DNA from 2 places in the Paenibacillus sp. FSL R7-0210 genome. Region 1 is predicted to be linked to the other one. Evidence: riboswitches for the same ligand, from Rfam matches in the RefSeq annotation. Region 1 holds a riboswitch; the other holds the start of a gene.
The links. A riboswitch is a leader RNA that binds a small molecule or an ion and turns the genes downstream of it on or off. The one in region 1 is predicted to bind cyclic di-AMP.
Positions count from the first base shown of each region.

Region 2: linked by a shared signal. The riboswitch ahead of MKY64_RS09610 (APC family permease) and the one ahead of MKY64_RS27245 (3D domain-containing protein) in region 1 are both predicted to bind cyclic di-AMP.

Region 1 covers NZ_JBBPAR010000001.1:6,433,814-6,441,515, reverse strand. The annotation lists gene MKY64_RS27260 (AbrB/MazE/SpoVT family DNA-binding domain-containing protein) at 1-37, opposite strand, end outside; gene MKY64_RS27255 (HD domain-containing protein) at 313-1,596, shown strand; gene MKY64_RS27250 (TatD family hydrolase) at 1,651-2,421, shown strand; cyclic di-AMP (ydaO/yuaA leader) riboswitch at 2,621-2,849, shown strand; gene MKY64_RS27245 (3D domain-containing protein) at 3,136-4,296, shown strand; gene rnmV (ribonuclease M5) at 4,458-5,009, shown strand; gene rsmA (16S rRNA (adenine(1518)-N(6)/adenine(1519)-N(6))-dimethyltransferase RsmA) at 5,006-5,890, shown strand; gene yabG (sporulation peptidase YabG) at 5,965-6,873, shown strand; gene veg (biofilm formation stimulator Veg) at 7,143-7,418, shown strand; gene MKY64_RS27220 (small, acid-soluble spore protein, alpha/beta type) at 7,645-7,702, shown strand, end outside.
Region 2 covers NZ_JBBPAR010000001.1:2,203,102-2,210,803, reverse strand. The annotation lists gene MKY64_RS09625 (FecCD family ABC transporter permease) at 1-183, opposite strand, end outside; gene MKY64_RS09620 (FecCD family ABC transporter permease) at 180-1,241, opposite strand; gene MKY64_RS09615 (ABC transporter substrate-binding protein) at 1,394-2,431, opposite strand; gene MKY64_RS09610 (APC family permease) at 2,604-4,421, opposite strand; cyclic di-AMP (ydaO/yuaA leader) riboswitch at 4,550-4,709, opposite strand; gene MKY64_RS09605 (disulfide oxidoreductase) at 4,936-5,370, opposite strand; gene MKY64_RS09600 (DsbA family protein) at 5,367-6,131, opposite strand; gene MKY64_RS09595 (sensor histidine kinase) at 6,225-7,702, opposite strand, start outside.

The DNA.
Region 1 (7,702 bases):
CATCTACCTTACGTACAATTCCTGTTGATTTCATCATTACAATCGTTGCTCCTCTCAATGTTCAAAAGCGTCATTATTCGACATTCTTCACTGTTTTATGATATTTATAATACCAACCATTCCCAAAACAGTCAACCTTTTTTCAGGCTAATTTTAAGAAATCTTTTGAGACCACATTTATTCCGCGTTTGATCGGGCAAATCACTCTTAAAAAGCTTATGAAGATGTTTGTCGATTTGGCAGTATATGAATCGCTAATATTCGACAAAGAGCGACAATATATTATATAAAACAAGAAAAGGAGATGATTTCATGAAGCAACCGCTGTCAGAAGAGAAGGTATTTAAGGACCCGGTTCACAACTACATCCACGTACAGGACACTATTATCTGGAGATTGATTAATACTATGGAATTCCAGCGTCTGCGGCGCATCCGGCAGCTGGGCACCTCCTATTTGACCTTTCACGGGGCGGAACACAGCCGGTTCTCCCATTCTCTGGGGGTATATGAGATTACGCGGAGGATTATTTCCCAGTTTGAACGGAGCGGCTATAAGGACTGGATGCCGGAGGAGAGACTGCTTACCCTGTGTGCGGCACTGCTGCATGATTTGGGGCATGGCCCATTCTCCCATTCTATAGAAGAAGCTTTCGAAATGGATCATGAAGACTGGACCTGCCGTATCATTCTGGAGGATACAGAGATTACGGCTATTCTGCGTGATGTGGCTGAAGATTTCCCCGGTAAAGTAGCCTCGGTCATCTCCAAAACCTATGAGCATGAAATTGTTGTCAATTTGGTGTCGGGACCGCTGGATGCTGACCGGATGGATTATCTGCTCCGGGATGCATATTATACAGGGGTGAATTATGGAACCATCGACATCGACCGGATTCTGCGGATGCTGCGCCCTTATGACGGCCGGGTGGTTGTGAAGGAATCGGGGATGCATGCGATTGAGGATTACCTGATGTCACGGTACCAGATGTACTGGCAGGTCTATTTCCACCCGGTAACCCGCAGCTCTGAGATTATTCTCAGGCAGATTCTCCGTCGGGCCAAGGAGCTGGTGCAGCAGCAGCATGCCTTCCGCTTCATGATCGAGCCCTTAAGTGATCTGTTCAGCGGAGAGGTAACGGTAGGGCAGTACCTGCTGCTGGATGAAGCCTTGATGCAGACTGCCTTCATGCAGTGGACGCTGGAGGAGGATGACATCCTGAGCGACTTGTGCAGCCGGTTTATCCATCGTAAACTGTATAAATATGTGGAGATGGAGCATTTGGATTCTGACACGATTGACGAAATTCGCCGCAGCTTCGCAGGTGCGGGACTCCGGCCCGATTATGATCTGGAAATTGATTATCCCACCGATCTTCCCTATGATGTGTTCCGTCCGGGAGACGGCTTTGACAGCAAGCAGATCCTGCTTCTGGACAAGCATGACCGGCTGAGGGAAATCTCCGAGGTCTCGGATATTGTTCGCTCTATCAGTGGTATTCACCGCGGCAGATACCATCTGTATTTTCCGCAGGACAGACTGCAGAAAGCCCTTCCACAGCTGCCGCCGTCCATCGCAGAGATTTTTGCCAAATAATCAGATCAAGCTTGGAATTATAGATACAACAACAGGCCGAAAGGATGTAATGTAATGCAGTTATTCGACACCCATACCCATCTGGATGCTCCACAATTCGACGAAGACCGCGAAGAGGTCATTGCCAGGGCGCTGGAAGCCGGCGTCAGCAAGATGATCAATATTGGCTTTAACCGGGATACCATACCGACCACCATGCAGCTTGCCGAGAAATATGATTATATTTATGCAGCCGTTGGCTGGCATCCCCAGGATGCCATCACGATGAAGGACGGAGACCTGGAATGGATCGCCTCCTTATGCGCTCATCCCAAGGTGGTTGCCATCGGCGAGATTGGGCTGGATTACTACTGGGATACCTCTCCTAAGGATGTGCAGCATGAAGTATTCCGCAAGCAGATCGGGCTGGCCCGTGAGCTGAAGATGCCAATCTCTATTCATAACCGCGATGCTCATGAAGATGTAATCCGCATACTCCGTGAGGAGAAGGCGGGCGAGGTTGGCGGCGTAATGCACTCCTTCTCCGGGAGCTGGGAAAGTGCCAAGATGTGTCTTGATTTGGGCTTCCATCTTTCTTTTGGAGGACCGATTACGTTCAAGAATGCCCGGGTGCCCAAAGAGGTGCTTGCCCAGACTCCGCTGGACCGGCTGCTGATCGAAACCGACTCCCCATATCTGACTCCGCACCCCTTCCGGGGCAAGCGAAATGAGACTGCTCATGTGAGGCTGGTAGCGGAGGCGGCCGCGGCAATAAAAGGGATTGAATTACAGGAATTGGCGGAAATTACGTATGCGAACGCACTGGAACGATTTGGGATACTCTGAAAACAGGAGTAAAAGCGGTGAAAAATGAAGTATAGCGGATATATTAAACTTTTATGACGGAAAAATGGCCGATTATTACAATATTTTAATCATTTTTTTACGTAAACGTGGTTGAATCGTCCTTTACAACATGTATCAAAACAGGATATCATCTTTTCAGTGCAGTGAGCTGTTGTAACTGTGACAGTCACTAATTTCATGGATCGTCTCGCTGAGTCTCCGCAACGGAGAATGGGGGAACCAATAATGCGCTGCCGCATGAACGTACAAAAGTACTGGCACAGAATTGCCGCAGGCATTATTTGATTTCTTTACGTGGTCTTGGGGTGAATTTGAGGGCAACCGCCGTGAGCGGGTGACCTGAGATAGGGCGTCTCTCTTATGTCCGAACCCGACAGCTAACCCCGTAAGCGCAAGTAAGAGAGGAAACCTCGTGTATAAGCATTCCGACGTATTCGACACCGGGAAGCCACGAAAGAGTCCTCTATGAGCTCTTTTTAGGCTTCTTTTGTTTTGAATAATGAGAATGCTCCCGGCATACTGTTATATAACAGATCTCCGGAGTAACTATGCCGAGCAGGCGATCCATGAGCAGGAAACGCTGAAGCAAGTGCGGGCGTATCCTGTTGCAAACTCAAACCTAGTTTCGTCAGAAGTGATACAGTCACCTTGATATAACTTGGACGACGGGGCTATGTAAGGAGGATGGAAAGAGTGGGCGTATTCCAACCAGAAGTATCCCATGATTCGCAATCATCCAGCAGGTCTTTCGCATTACGGTTGAAGCAAGTGAATCCCCGCGTAGTTTTACTTGCCGGTGTGGCATCGATTGTTATCGCACTGTTAATACTGCTGTACGTACACGGTCAGAGCAAAAAAGAAATTACCCTAGTAATAGACGGACAGGTACAGACACTGGAGACGCGGGAAACGCTGTTCAGTGATGTGCTGGCTAAGGAACAGATTTCGCTGCAGGCGCATGATGAATTATCTATTGGCCTTAGTGATGAAATAAAAGACGGCGACCGTATCGTGATTAACACTGCGCAGAAGTTCGCTCTTACCGTTGACGGAAAGACCGAGACGTTATTTACGACCGAGGATACCATTGGTCAGGCCATCGACAAGCTGGGCTACAGCCTGGAAGGCTTAGACAAGATTTACCCTTCGCTAGAAACCGCAGTATCTGCAGACATGGAAATCAAAATTGTCCGGATTAACAAGCATGTGGTTCAACGGACAACTAATTTGCCTTTCCGGGTCATTAAGACAGCAGACCCCTCATTGACCAAGGGAACCGTAAGAGTGGCACAGGCAGGTAAGCCTGGCGTAATGATCCAGCACATCGAGAAGATCTATCAAGATGGCGAGCTGGCATCCATGCGCATGATCGGCAAGGAAGTACAGACGGTTACCAAGGACAAAGTCATTGCCATTGGAACCAAGCCGCTTCCTAAGCCCGTCGTAGTTACTGCCAAGGTCTCCAAACCTGTAACAACCTCCAAGTCATCTAAAGCCAGCGCAAAGGCCAGCAATGTTACCAGTAAGGCTGGTGTGGATTTCGAGTACAAAAGAATGATCAAAAACGTATCCATGACTGCGTATTCGTCGCAGGAACCGGGTATTGGAACACGTACTGCCTCCGGCACACGCGTAACGGAAGGCCGCACTATAGCTGTTGATCCTAGTGTTATACCAATTGGCTGGTGGGTGTACATTGAAGGATTAGGGTTTCGCCGAGCAGAGGATACCGGCGGTGCCATCAAAGGCAACAAGGTGGATGTCTATTACGATTCACTGAGCCATGCCCGTAATTTCGGCCGCAAGTCGCGCACACTCTATGTGATCGGACCTGTGAAGCCGGAGCTGAACTAAACGTAAAGTCTTTTGCAAATTAGCGGTTAATACGATATAGTGAGGGAAGCACTTACGAAATTTTAGAGAGCTGCCGCTCATCACTTATACATTCTTTAGCCAAAAAGAAGGGGAGCGAATCCTCTTCTTTTTGCGTTCTGGAGTAAGGAGTAAAAATATTTATGATTAAAGAGCTAATTGTGGTTGAAGGGAAAAGTGATACCGTTGCCGTTAAGCGGGCGGTTGAGGCCGATACGATTGAAACCGGGGGTTCGGCAGTGGATAACAGGGTCATTGCCAAGATCAAGCTGGCCATGGAGCGCCGGGGTGTAATCATTCTTACCGACCCGGATCATGCCGGAGAGCGAATCCGCAAAATCGTCGCGGCCAAGGTGCCGGGCTGCAAGCATGCCTTCATCCCGGAGAAGGATGCAACCCGCAAAGGAGATATCGGAATAGAGAATGCTTCGCCTGAGGCTATCCGCCATGCGCTGGAGCATGTACATACCTCTTTCGAGGGGGCGCCGCCCATCATTGGGCTGGATGAGCTTATGGCCGCAGGGCTGATGGTGCATCCCCGGGCGGCTGAGCGCAGAATGCAGCTTGGCAATCTGCTCGGTATCGGTTATTGCAATGGCAAGCAGCTGTACAAACGTCTGGCGATGTTCGGCATTACCCGCGAAGAATTCGCGCAGGCCCTCGCCCAAATTGATCAGGGAGGCATTACTTCATGAGCGGTATCGAGAATATCTCGTCCCCAACAAGAACCAAAGCGATAATTCAGCGTTACGGATTCTCCTTCAAAAAAAGCCTGGGCCAGAACTTTCTGATCGATCAGAATATTCTGGACAAAATCGTGGATGCCGCCGGTCTGGACAGCACAGCCGGTGCGCTTGAGATTGGGCCGGGGATCGGAGCACTGACGGAACGGCTGGCGTTGACGGCCGGGGCCGTCACTGCGGTAGAGATTGACCGCAGGCTGATCCCGATTCTTAGGGATGTCCTGTCGCCTTATCCCCATGTAAAGATCCGTAATGACGATGTGCTGAAGGTGAATCTGCAGGAGCTGTTCGCTGAGGATTTCACAGGGAGGGACCGGGTTAGTGTCGTAGCTAACCTGCCGTATTATGTGACTACACCCATCCTCATGAAGCTGCTGGAGGAGAAGCTGCCGCTGGATAATATCGTGGTCATGATCCAGAAGGAGGTTGCCGAGCGTATGGCGGCGTCTCCGGGCGGCAAGGAGTATGGCAGCCTGAGTATTGCCGTCCAGTATTACAGCGAGCCTGAGCTGGTCTGTATGGTGCCGCGTACGGTGTTCATCCCGCAGCCTAACGTGGAATCGGCTGTGATCCGGCTGAAGGTCAGAGAACGCCCTCCGGTGGAGGTAGCGGACGAGAAGCATTTCTTTGGTGTGGTACAGGCGTCCTTTACCCAGCGGCGCAAGACGATTGCCAATAATCTTAAGGCCCGCTACTTCCCGGAAGAAGGGCGGGAGCGCCTGGAGGCGCTGCTCTCCGAAGCCGGCATTGAACCCTCGCGGCGCGGCGAGACGCTTAGCATTGAAGAGTATGCCCGGCTCAGTGCGGTTCTTCTGGCCGCAGGCATCGCATAGAATACAGAAAACCCTCCCGGCGGATGAACCAACCGGGGCCTTTGCCCATAACATGGGGTAGAGGTGGTGTTGTAATGAATCTAGGAGACTTGGTCATTCGTAAATCCTATGGCGGCGATGTGACCTTCCGGGTAGACAATATATTGCAGAATAGAGCAGTCATTAAAGGCACGGAGTTCCGTCTGCTGGCGGATTCCCCGCTGGAGGATCTGGTTCAGGTGCCTCCTACACGGGTTACCGAGCGGGGAGCGCGTGCGCAGATCAAGGCAACAGAATCTCTAACCTGGTTGCGTAAAGACCGGCAGGTGCAGAGCCAGCGAAGCGGAGAGAGCGTGTCGGGGTCCACGGGAACCTGGGGCCCATCTCCGAAGGAAGCGGCTTATTTTGAAGTGCCGGGTAAGGTCCTGCATTTGGATGGTGATGCACTCTATCTGAAGAAGAGCCTGAGCCTCTACGAGCAGCTGCGCATACCGGCGGAGGGACATCATGTCAACGAATCCAAAATGGCGGAGACGCTGTATCGTCTGCTGCCCCGTGTGCGTCCCGATATCGTAGTGATTACCGGCCATGATGGAGTACTTAAGCAACAGCAGAATTATGATCTGTACAGTCTGAGCAGCTATAAGAATTCACAGAATTTTGTGGCAGCCATCCGGGTGGCCCGTGAATATGAGCGGAATTTCGATGCTTTGACGATCGTAGCCGGAGCCTGCCAGTCGCACTTCGAGGCTCTCCTGGGCAATGGCGCCAATTTCGCCAGCTCCCCGGGCAGAATACTCATTCATGCCCTGGACCCGGTGTATATCGCGGCCAAGGCCTCTTTTACCTCTATCCGGGATACGGTGAACTTAAGCGATGTGCTGAGCCATACGATCAGCGGCAATCAGGGGATGGGCGGAATAGAGACGCGGGGCAGCTTCCGGATCGGAATGCCTCAGCTGCAGAACCTGGCTACGCTGAAGGTAGCGCCTTCGGTGCTATAACCGGGTAAGTGATAACTGAACAGGCGGAAGGAATAGGGTAAGCATTCGTGCTTATCCTATTTTGCTGCCACGGAAGCCGCTTATGACACAAGATGGGTCAGGGAGCAGCCAGTCTTCATTACTGATAACAAGGTGCTTAAGTCAGGAATTTCCCCGTCTAAAAAAATTCCGTTGACAACTTTTTTCTCATCATCTATAATTATTTATTTAATTTGACAAGTGGTTATAGAAGTTGTATAATGGACAAGGAAAGAGGTGGTCGTCAGGTAATGGCTAATAACGCGCTGTTAGAAATTAAACGCAGTCTTGAAGCTCACGTCGGTCATAAGATCACGTTGCGGGCTAACGGTGGCCGTCGGAAGACCGTTGAACGCACCGGTGTCCTGGAAGAAACGTACCCTTCTGTATTTATTGTCAAACTCGATCAGGAGCAGCAGACCTTCAAGCGTGTCTCCTATAGCTATGCCGATATACTTACTGAATCTGTGGAAATCACAGTTACCGAAGACGATGGGCAGATGCGGATTATGTATATCAAAGCTTAGCGTCATGACAGTCTCCCTGCGGGGGGGCTGTTTTTTGATAGAATTTTTATGTTTTGGGGTCCCCGCAAAGTACCTGAGTCATCACCTACGCTAAAGCCCCACTTTGTGGGGTTATTTTGCATGTAGGGGGTCTTCCTGAATTATGCTGCATGACACTGGCCTCCCGGCTGCATACTACATAGGCAGTACGTTCATCATAGAGCAGCACACAAGGGAGGCATTCGTAATGAGCCGCAGAAGACGAAGCATGATGTCGGAGGAATTGAAGACGGAGCTGGCCAAGG
Region 2 (7,702 bases), 4.2 Mb from region 1:
CTGCTGCTGCTTGGTGCCGTTGCCGGATAGGGTATGTAGAACTTCGAGCGGTGACAGACGCATTAAGCCGGTATTCATACTGACCAGAAACAGAATGACGATAAGCACAGCAAGCAGTGTCAGAATACCAGCCTCTCTGGAACGGCGCGGCTTGGCCGGGGGGAATGAGGTGGAACGGTTCATTTCAGCTCCCCCTTGCGTTTGCTGGCCAGATAGATGAAGAACGGTACGCCGAATACTGCAATTAAGGCACCTATTGGTGTTTCGTATGGCGCATTAATCATCCTGGCCGCAATATCGGCCACCAGGACCAGAATGCTTCCAAGGACTGCGGAGCAGGGAATAATCCAGCGGTAGTCAACCCCAACGAGGTAACGCGTAATATGCGGAATCATTAATCCGACAAAAGCGATCGGCCCCACCGTGGAGACTGCCGCTCCGGCGAGGATGACGACAATAATCATCCCTGCAGTCTGTACCAGACCGGTGCGCTGTCCGAGACCTGCTGCAACATCCCTGCCCAGGCTCAGTAGCGTAATCGAACGCGACAACATCAGCGCACCGATTAGGGCCGCCGCGACCCAAGGAGATATTACCTGCAGCTGCTTCCAGCTCGCTCCTCCAATCCCCCCGGCCATCCAAAAGGCGATATCCTGGGAGAGGCTGAACAGGATAGCAATGCCCTGGCTGACCGCCAGCAGCATGGCGCTTACTGCCGCACCGGCGAGGGTCAGCCGAAGCGGGGTCAGTCCGCTATGGGAGAGCGATCCGATCCCGAATACCAGCAGTGAGGCTACAGCCGCTCCAAGGAAGCAGTACAGCATGATGTACGCGAAGGATAGTGTTGGCGCGAAGGCAAAAGCCAGGGCCAGTCCAACGCCCGCACCTGCATTAAGACCAATCAGTCCGGAATCCGCCAGCGGGTTGCGGGTCATCCCCTGCATAATCGCACCGGCAACGGCAAAACATGCGCCGACCAGCGCTCCTGCGGCAGCCCGGGGAATCCGCAGCTCCCGGATGACCTGATGCTGGGGCAGCTCCGGATTGAACCGGAACACCGCCTCCCATACGGTAGCCAGCCGGATATCCGCCGCACCAACCGATACGGATACCATCAGGCCGAAGACAATCGCTGCTATTCCCAGCACCAGAATAACAGCAGCGGCAAGCGGCCGCGACCGGACAGATGTGTTCCCTTCAACAGAAGGAGCTTGTAGAGCAGAATCTGTGGATGAAGCCATATGCCGTCTCCTTATCAGGATTATTAGGGAAATATAGATGATTATGATTCTCATTATCGCAAAGATATGAATATTGTTCAACTTAAAAAAGAGGCAGGCTTCTATATCCTAAGGATATAAAAGCCTGCACAATTCTCCGGCTGGTAAAGAACCTATTTTACAAAACTGCTCAGAATATCATCGATGGTCTTGGTATTGGCTATAGGGCCGCTGTACAGCCAGCTGGTATCTTTGCCGAATTCATGAACATTCCCTGCCTTAACGGCCGGAATTCCCTTCCAGACTGCACCTTCTGTAATCTCAGCTCCGCTTGCCTTGTCACTATTCACCAGAATGATATGCTCTGCAGTCAGCTCAGATAATTTCTCCAGTGAAATCGGGTTCCACGGTGCTCTGGATTCTGCAGGAATGTCGGTCACGAGATTCGGGAGCTTCACTCCAAGATCGCCATACAATACCGCACCGCTGCTGCGGGTCTCATCTACAATGAAGAAATTCTTGGACACCAGCCACAGAACCGCTACTGAATCATCGCCAATTGCCGCTGAGACAGCCGCTTTGGCTGAAGCCGCTTTCTGGTCATAGTCTGCAATAGCCTTCTCCGCTTCCGGTGTCTTATTGAGCAGCTCACCGATCTTGAGCAAGGCTGCGCGCCAGTCACTGCTGACCTCATCGCCGAGTACATAGGTTGGTGCAATCTTATTCAGCTGGTCATAAAGACCGTTCTGAACCGAGCCCTCCGACTGGACGATGTGAAAATCCGGCGTGAAGCTGGTGACGGCTTCAAGCGGCAGGTCATAGCTGATCGGCGGAACGTCCTTAAGCTCAGCGGCCAGGTAAGCCTGAGTACCATTCTTCGTAGACCACTGGGCAACCGGAGTCACGCCGAGTGCTACCAGATAATCCTCCAGATAAGAAGCAATTACACGCTGCGGATTAGCGGGAACGGTCACCTTATGTCCCATTGCATCCGTTACGGTCTTCTCCACAGCGGGTGCAGCAGTTGCTGCAGGTACCGCAGTGGCCTCCGCAGTCGCTTCTGCGGTTGCCGCAGGTGCGGTGCCTGCTCCACCGTTACTGCCTGCGTTGCTATTATCATTTCCGCAAGCGGACAGCAGCAGTGTTGTAGTCATAAGTCCGGCCACCGCCAGCTTCCCGCTTCTTGATCCTTGCAGGTTGAACGAAAACATTGAATACCCCTCCTGTATGTTACCCTCATGATTGGCAAAAGCTCTGTTACCTTCATCTTGTCTATACTGATGATATTGATTCTCATTCTCTATGTCAACCAATAACTTATAATAACGTAAAAACGGCCGTCTCCGCATTAAGCAGAAACAGCCATCTTCCTAATCTTCTATATTATTTATGCAGATGGAAAGGTACAGTCGCGATTACAATGTCCTTCTGATTCATCAGATATGAACGGATGAACAAGCTGGTCTGATTATGCAGCACCGCCTGCCACCAGTGCTTGGTCACGAATTGCGGAATCAGGACGGTAATATGATCCGTTGAAGAGGTCTTCCACTCTACTGTATCGATGAACTTCACCAGCGGGCGGATAATGCTGCGGTAGCGGGAGCGCAGGACGATCAGGCGTACGCCGGGGTTCCACTCCTCCCACTTCTGCTCCATCTTGTGAATCTCTTCTTCATCGAAGCCTACATATACAGCGACCACATTATCTGTCAATGACTTCGCATAGCTGATCGAATGCAGTACAGCACGAGTCACACCGGCGACCGGAACGACTACGGTGCTTCCTTTGATACAAGGCTTATCGGTAGCCGGGCAGATCCGCAGCTGATCGGCAATATTCATATAATGGCGGTGAATCCGGTGGAACACGATGATAACAGCCGGCAGGAAGATGAAGGCCATCCACACGCTGGAGAATTTAGTGATTATGAAAATCAGGGTGATCGTTAATGTAGTGAGCATCCCCACCGTATTGACGGCGAACTTGCTCTGCCAGCCTTTCGGCTTCGTTCTGTACCATTGGACCATCATGCCCAGCTGCGACAGCGTGAACGGAATGAATACCCCTACTGCATATAATGGAATGAGTCCTTCCGTATTCCCGTGAAACGCCGCCACCAGCACAGCCGACATAACACCGAGGAAAATAATACCGTTGGAGAAGCCCAGCCGGTCGCCGCGCACCATGAAGGCATGGGGCAGATATTTGTCTTTGGCGAACATGAACGCCAGCAGCGGGAAGGCCGAGTACGCCGTATTGGCTGCCAGGAACAGGATAACCGCCGTAATCCCCTGAATGAAGAAGTACAGTCCGCCGCGGCCGAAGGTAGATTCGGTAATCTGTGAGACCACGGTGGCCTTCTCATCAGGCATGATACCGTACCAGTAAGCGAGCAGCGTAATACCTGTGAACATTACCCCGAGAATGAGGCCCATGAGCATCAGCGTTTTGGCTGCATTTTTCTCCGCGGGCGCTTTGAAGTTAGGAATGGCATTGGAGACCGCTTCTACCCCGGTCAGAGCCGAACAGCCGGAGCTGAAGGCCTTCAGCAGCAGAAACATACTCACGTTCGATACGGCCGAGCCAATCTCAGGAACATGGGCATGGGCGCCGCCGGTCATATATTTGAAGACCCCCGAGATGATGAGCACGAAGATGGAAACCACGAACAGATAGACCGGGATAGCGATGAAGGAGGCCGATTCGGTCACTCCCCGCAGGTTAACAATCGTTAAGAGCACGATAACAGATACCGCTATCAGAACACTATGATTATGCAGACTTGGAAAAGCTGAAGTGATTGCATCCGTCCCCGCCGACGCACTTACCGCCACCGTCAGAATGTAATCCACCAGCAGAGAGCCGCCGGCCAGTAAGCCGGTATGCACCCCTAGATTGCTTTTGGCGACAATATACGCGCCCCCGCCTTGGGGATAAGCGAAGATCGTCTGCCGGTAGGACAGAATCAGAATAGCCAGCAGGCCCAATACGGCTAATGCAATTGGCAAGGAGTACCAGATAGCGGTGAACCCGGCGGCCACCAGTACAATCAGAATTTGTTCTGTTCCGTAGGCTACAGACGAGAGCGCATCAGAAGACAGGACAGCCAGTGCTTTCACCTTGGATAACTTTTCATGATCGAGTTCGTTCGACTTCATCGGACGCCCGATCAATAGTCGTTTTACCTTGCTTACCATTGTAGTAACAGTTCCTCTCTTGGTTAAGTTGAAACGGGTTTCCCTGCGCTGTTTTCATAAGTGGATTTCATAAATGCAGGCACCAAAATAAGCATACGGAAATGATCCGCATGCCTTAGTGTGCATGGTCATTATCCCACTAGTGGCTTACGAGGTTAGCTGGCGGATTCGGACTGTGGTAGCCCTACGGTTACAGGTCAAGTAGCCTGCTCCGATTCACCCCTTTTGGCCTTGGCCAAAGTGTGGTTCCCCCGTTTTTCCTTCCGGAAAATTCAGCGCATATTCAACTTCTCACAAGGACTAATATTAAGCTACAACACGTCTTCCGTAAAGCGTGGAAACAAATGAAAAAAGAATGAAAAGCACTCAAAACAACCAAATTCATCATCCGGTATGTCTTGATCTTTCATTCTCTTTCATTATCCCTTTACCACGTGATTTTACAGGGTTTTTGCATATTATTTTTTACTAAAATTAAGGGTATTCTCTTCTCTTCCTTCTGCCCGTCAGCTTCTTACTCCGCAGGCTCCTCTTTGCGTCCTGTCCAGAGCAGAATGGAGATTAAGGCAAAGGCTATAAGTGCAAGCAGAGGGATCGTTATAAATCCGAACCAGTTCAGATAATCCTTGTTGCACGGTACGCCGATGGTACAGGGAAGCACCTTGCTGAGCGCCGGAATTTTCTGCTCCGCATAATGATATATGGAGATGCTGCCGCCAATCAGACTAAGGGGAAGCACGTATGGAATGATCCGCTTGTCCCCCCGGTAGGTGGCGATCCCCAGCAGGAACAGCTGCGGATACATGAAGATCCGCTGGAACCAGCACAGCTTACAGGGCTCGTAATTTAGGACCTCACTGAGATACAGGCTTCCTGCTACAGCCACCACACAGACGAACCAGGCCAAGTAGAGACAGTTACGCCGGCAGAAGGCAGAGAAGGCGGTCATTGGGCGGTCCCTGCTCCCGCTGCTGCTGTTGCTGCCTGAATCTGGGCGTCAATCGCCTCCATATTGAAAGGCTCCTTCACCTTGATGCCGTTCACGTACAAGGAAGGCGTATTCGTTACGCCCGTATCGGTGCCAAGCTGAATATCCCGCTCCAGCTCGCTTACGTAGGTACGCTCGTCAATGTCCTTGCGCAGCAGGTCGTAATCCACCGGCAGCTCCAGCTGCTTGGCGAGACTCACCAGGAAGTCAGGTGTAGCCCATTCCTTCTCTTCATTCCCCTGATTGGCATAGATCGCATCGAAATACTTCCAGAACGCTTCCTGGTTCTGATGATAGACCGATAGCGCTGCCAGGGAGGCCGTTCTGGAATCCGTACCGAGGAAGGCCAGATTCACGAAATAGAAGGCTGCTTTATTCTGATCGACATAGCCCTGAACGATCTGCGGCTTGATCACACCGGTGAACTGGGCGCAAGCCGGACATTTGAAATCGCCGAATTCCACAATTTTGACCGGAGCATCCTCCTTGCCAAGCCGCATCATTTCGCTGTAATTGAAGGCAACCGGCTTACTGTCTGTACCGGCAGGCGAAGAGTCCTTCGATGCCAGCATAAATAAGCCTACAAAAATAATAATGACGATGGCCACCGTACTCACGATCAGAATTCTCGTTTTCTGCTTCTGCTGCTCCTGCTCTGCCCTGCGCTTCTCCTGCTTGCTCATCTGGGGAGCCGTGACATTGTTCTTTTTTGTTTTGCTCAAAGAGAGTTCCTTTCCGTCCTCAGGACTATCGTGATAAAAGAATAGTTACTTTCAAATTATATAATGTTAACTCTCTTGTTGGCAATCGCTGTCTTATACGGCTTCATTCTCCTCCGCTGACTCCCCCTCCCCTGTATCCTTGCCGAAAAATACCTCCGGGGAATGCTCCTGCGACTGCAGCTTAATTCTGAAGAAGAATTGTGTGCCGCCCCCTTCTGCCGGTTCTGCCCAGATCTCTCCTTGCATCAGGTCTACAAGCTTCTTGCAGATCGCAAGGCCCAGACCCGTGCCGGGGTACTTACGGGTATGCGACCCGTCCACCTGCGAGAAGGACTGGAAGAGCAGCTGCAGCTTATCCGGTGAGATGCCAATGCCGGTGTCGCGCACCATGAATTGCAGCGCCTGAGCGGTCTCCCTGACGCCATAGGACTCCACCTTAACCGTTACCGTGCCGGATGGCGTGAATTTCACCGCATTGCCGATCAGGTTGATGAGAATCTGGCGGATACGCGCAGCATCCCCGGTGAACTTGTCAGGAAGCCCCTCCTCGATCAGAAGCTCCAGAGATAACGGCTTGTCTTGTGTGCTCACCATGAACAGGTCCATACAGCCCTGGAGCAGCGCCTTCAGCCCGAAAGAATCCTTGTTCAGCGAGAGGGCATCCGCCTCCAGCCGGGAGATGTCGAGAATATCGCTCATCACATGCAGCAGAGCATGGCTGCTTGTACTCTGAAGCCGCAGGAGCTCCAGATGCTCAGGATTGCTGATCTCCTCGGACAGCAGCTGGTTGACGCCGATAATGCCGTTCAGCGGCGTGCGGATTTCATGGCTCATGGTGGCGAGGAACTCGCTTTTCATCGTCACCGCACTCTCCGCGGTATCCCTGGCCTCCAGCAGCTCATACTGATACTTCATCAGGGCAGTCACATCCTCGGCCACAATATAGACCCACTGCTCCGTATGATGCAGCAAAGGAAAGACGGTGACACTACAGATCAGCTGCTCCCCGCCTTTGCTCCGTACCTTCAGCTCCAGCTTGGAGGACTGCCCCCGTGAAGCGCGCGTTATGGCATCCCGTACGGCAGCTTCATCCCGTTCGCTGTATAGTATCGCCTTATAATTCCCCAGTTCTTCGCTGCTATATCCGGTAATGTCCCGCAGAGCAGGATTAGCACTGATTATCTTCTTACGGGCAGGATCAATGCAGATTACCATATCAGGGTTATGCTCGAACAGCGCAGTATACCGCTGCTCATTGAAGGCGGCTGACTGGAGTACCCGCTGCCGGTCCCTGTACAACAGAGCAAGGACGATCGACACAATGAACAGGAAGGAGCCGCAGAGGATCATTCCCAGTATCGAATCCTGCAAATAGAGCACGTGCGCGGCTGCACTGGACGGTTCTCCTGGAGAGAATGAAGCGCCCGCCATGGCAGCGTAATGGATGCCTGTGAACGCGCCGGTCAGGGTCAGGACAAGCAGCAGCTTTTTGAAGCTGAACATATTGTAGGCCTGCTCCAGCCACTTCGGATCGTAGGAAGCGGTGACCACCGGAACGATCAGGGCGAATA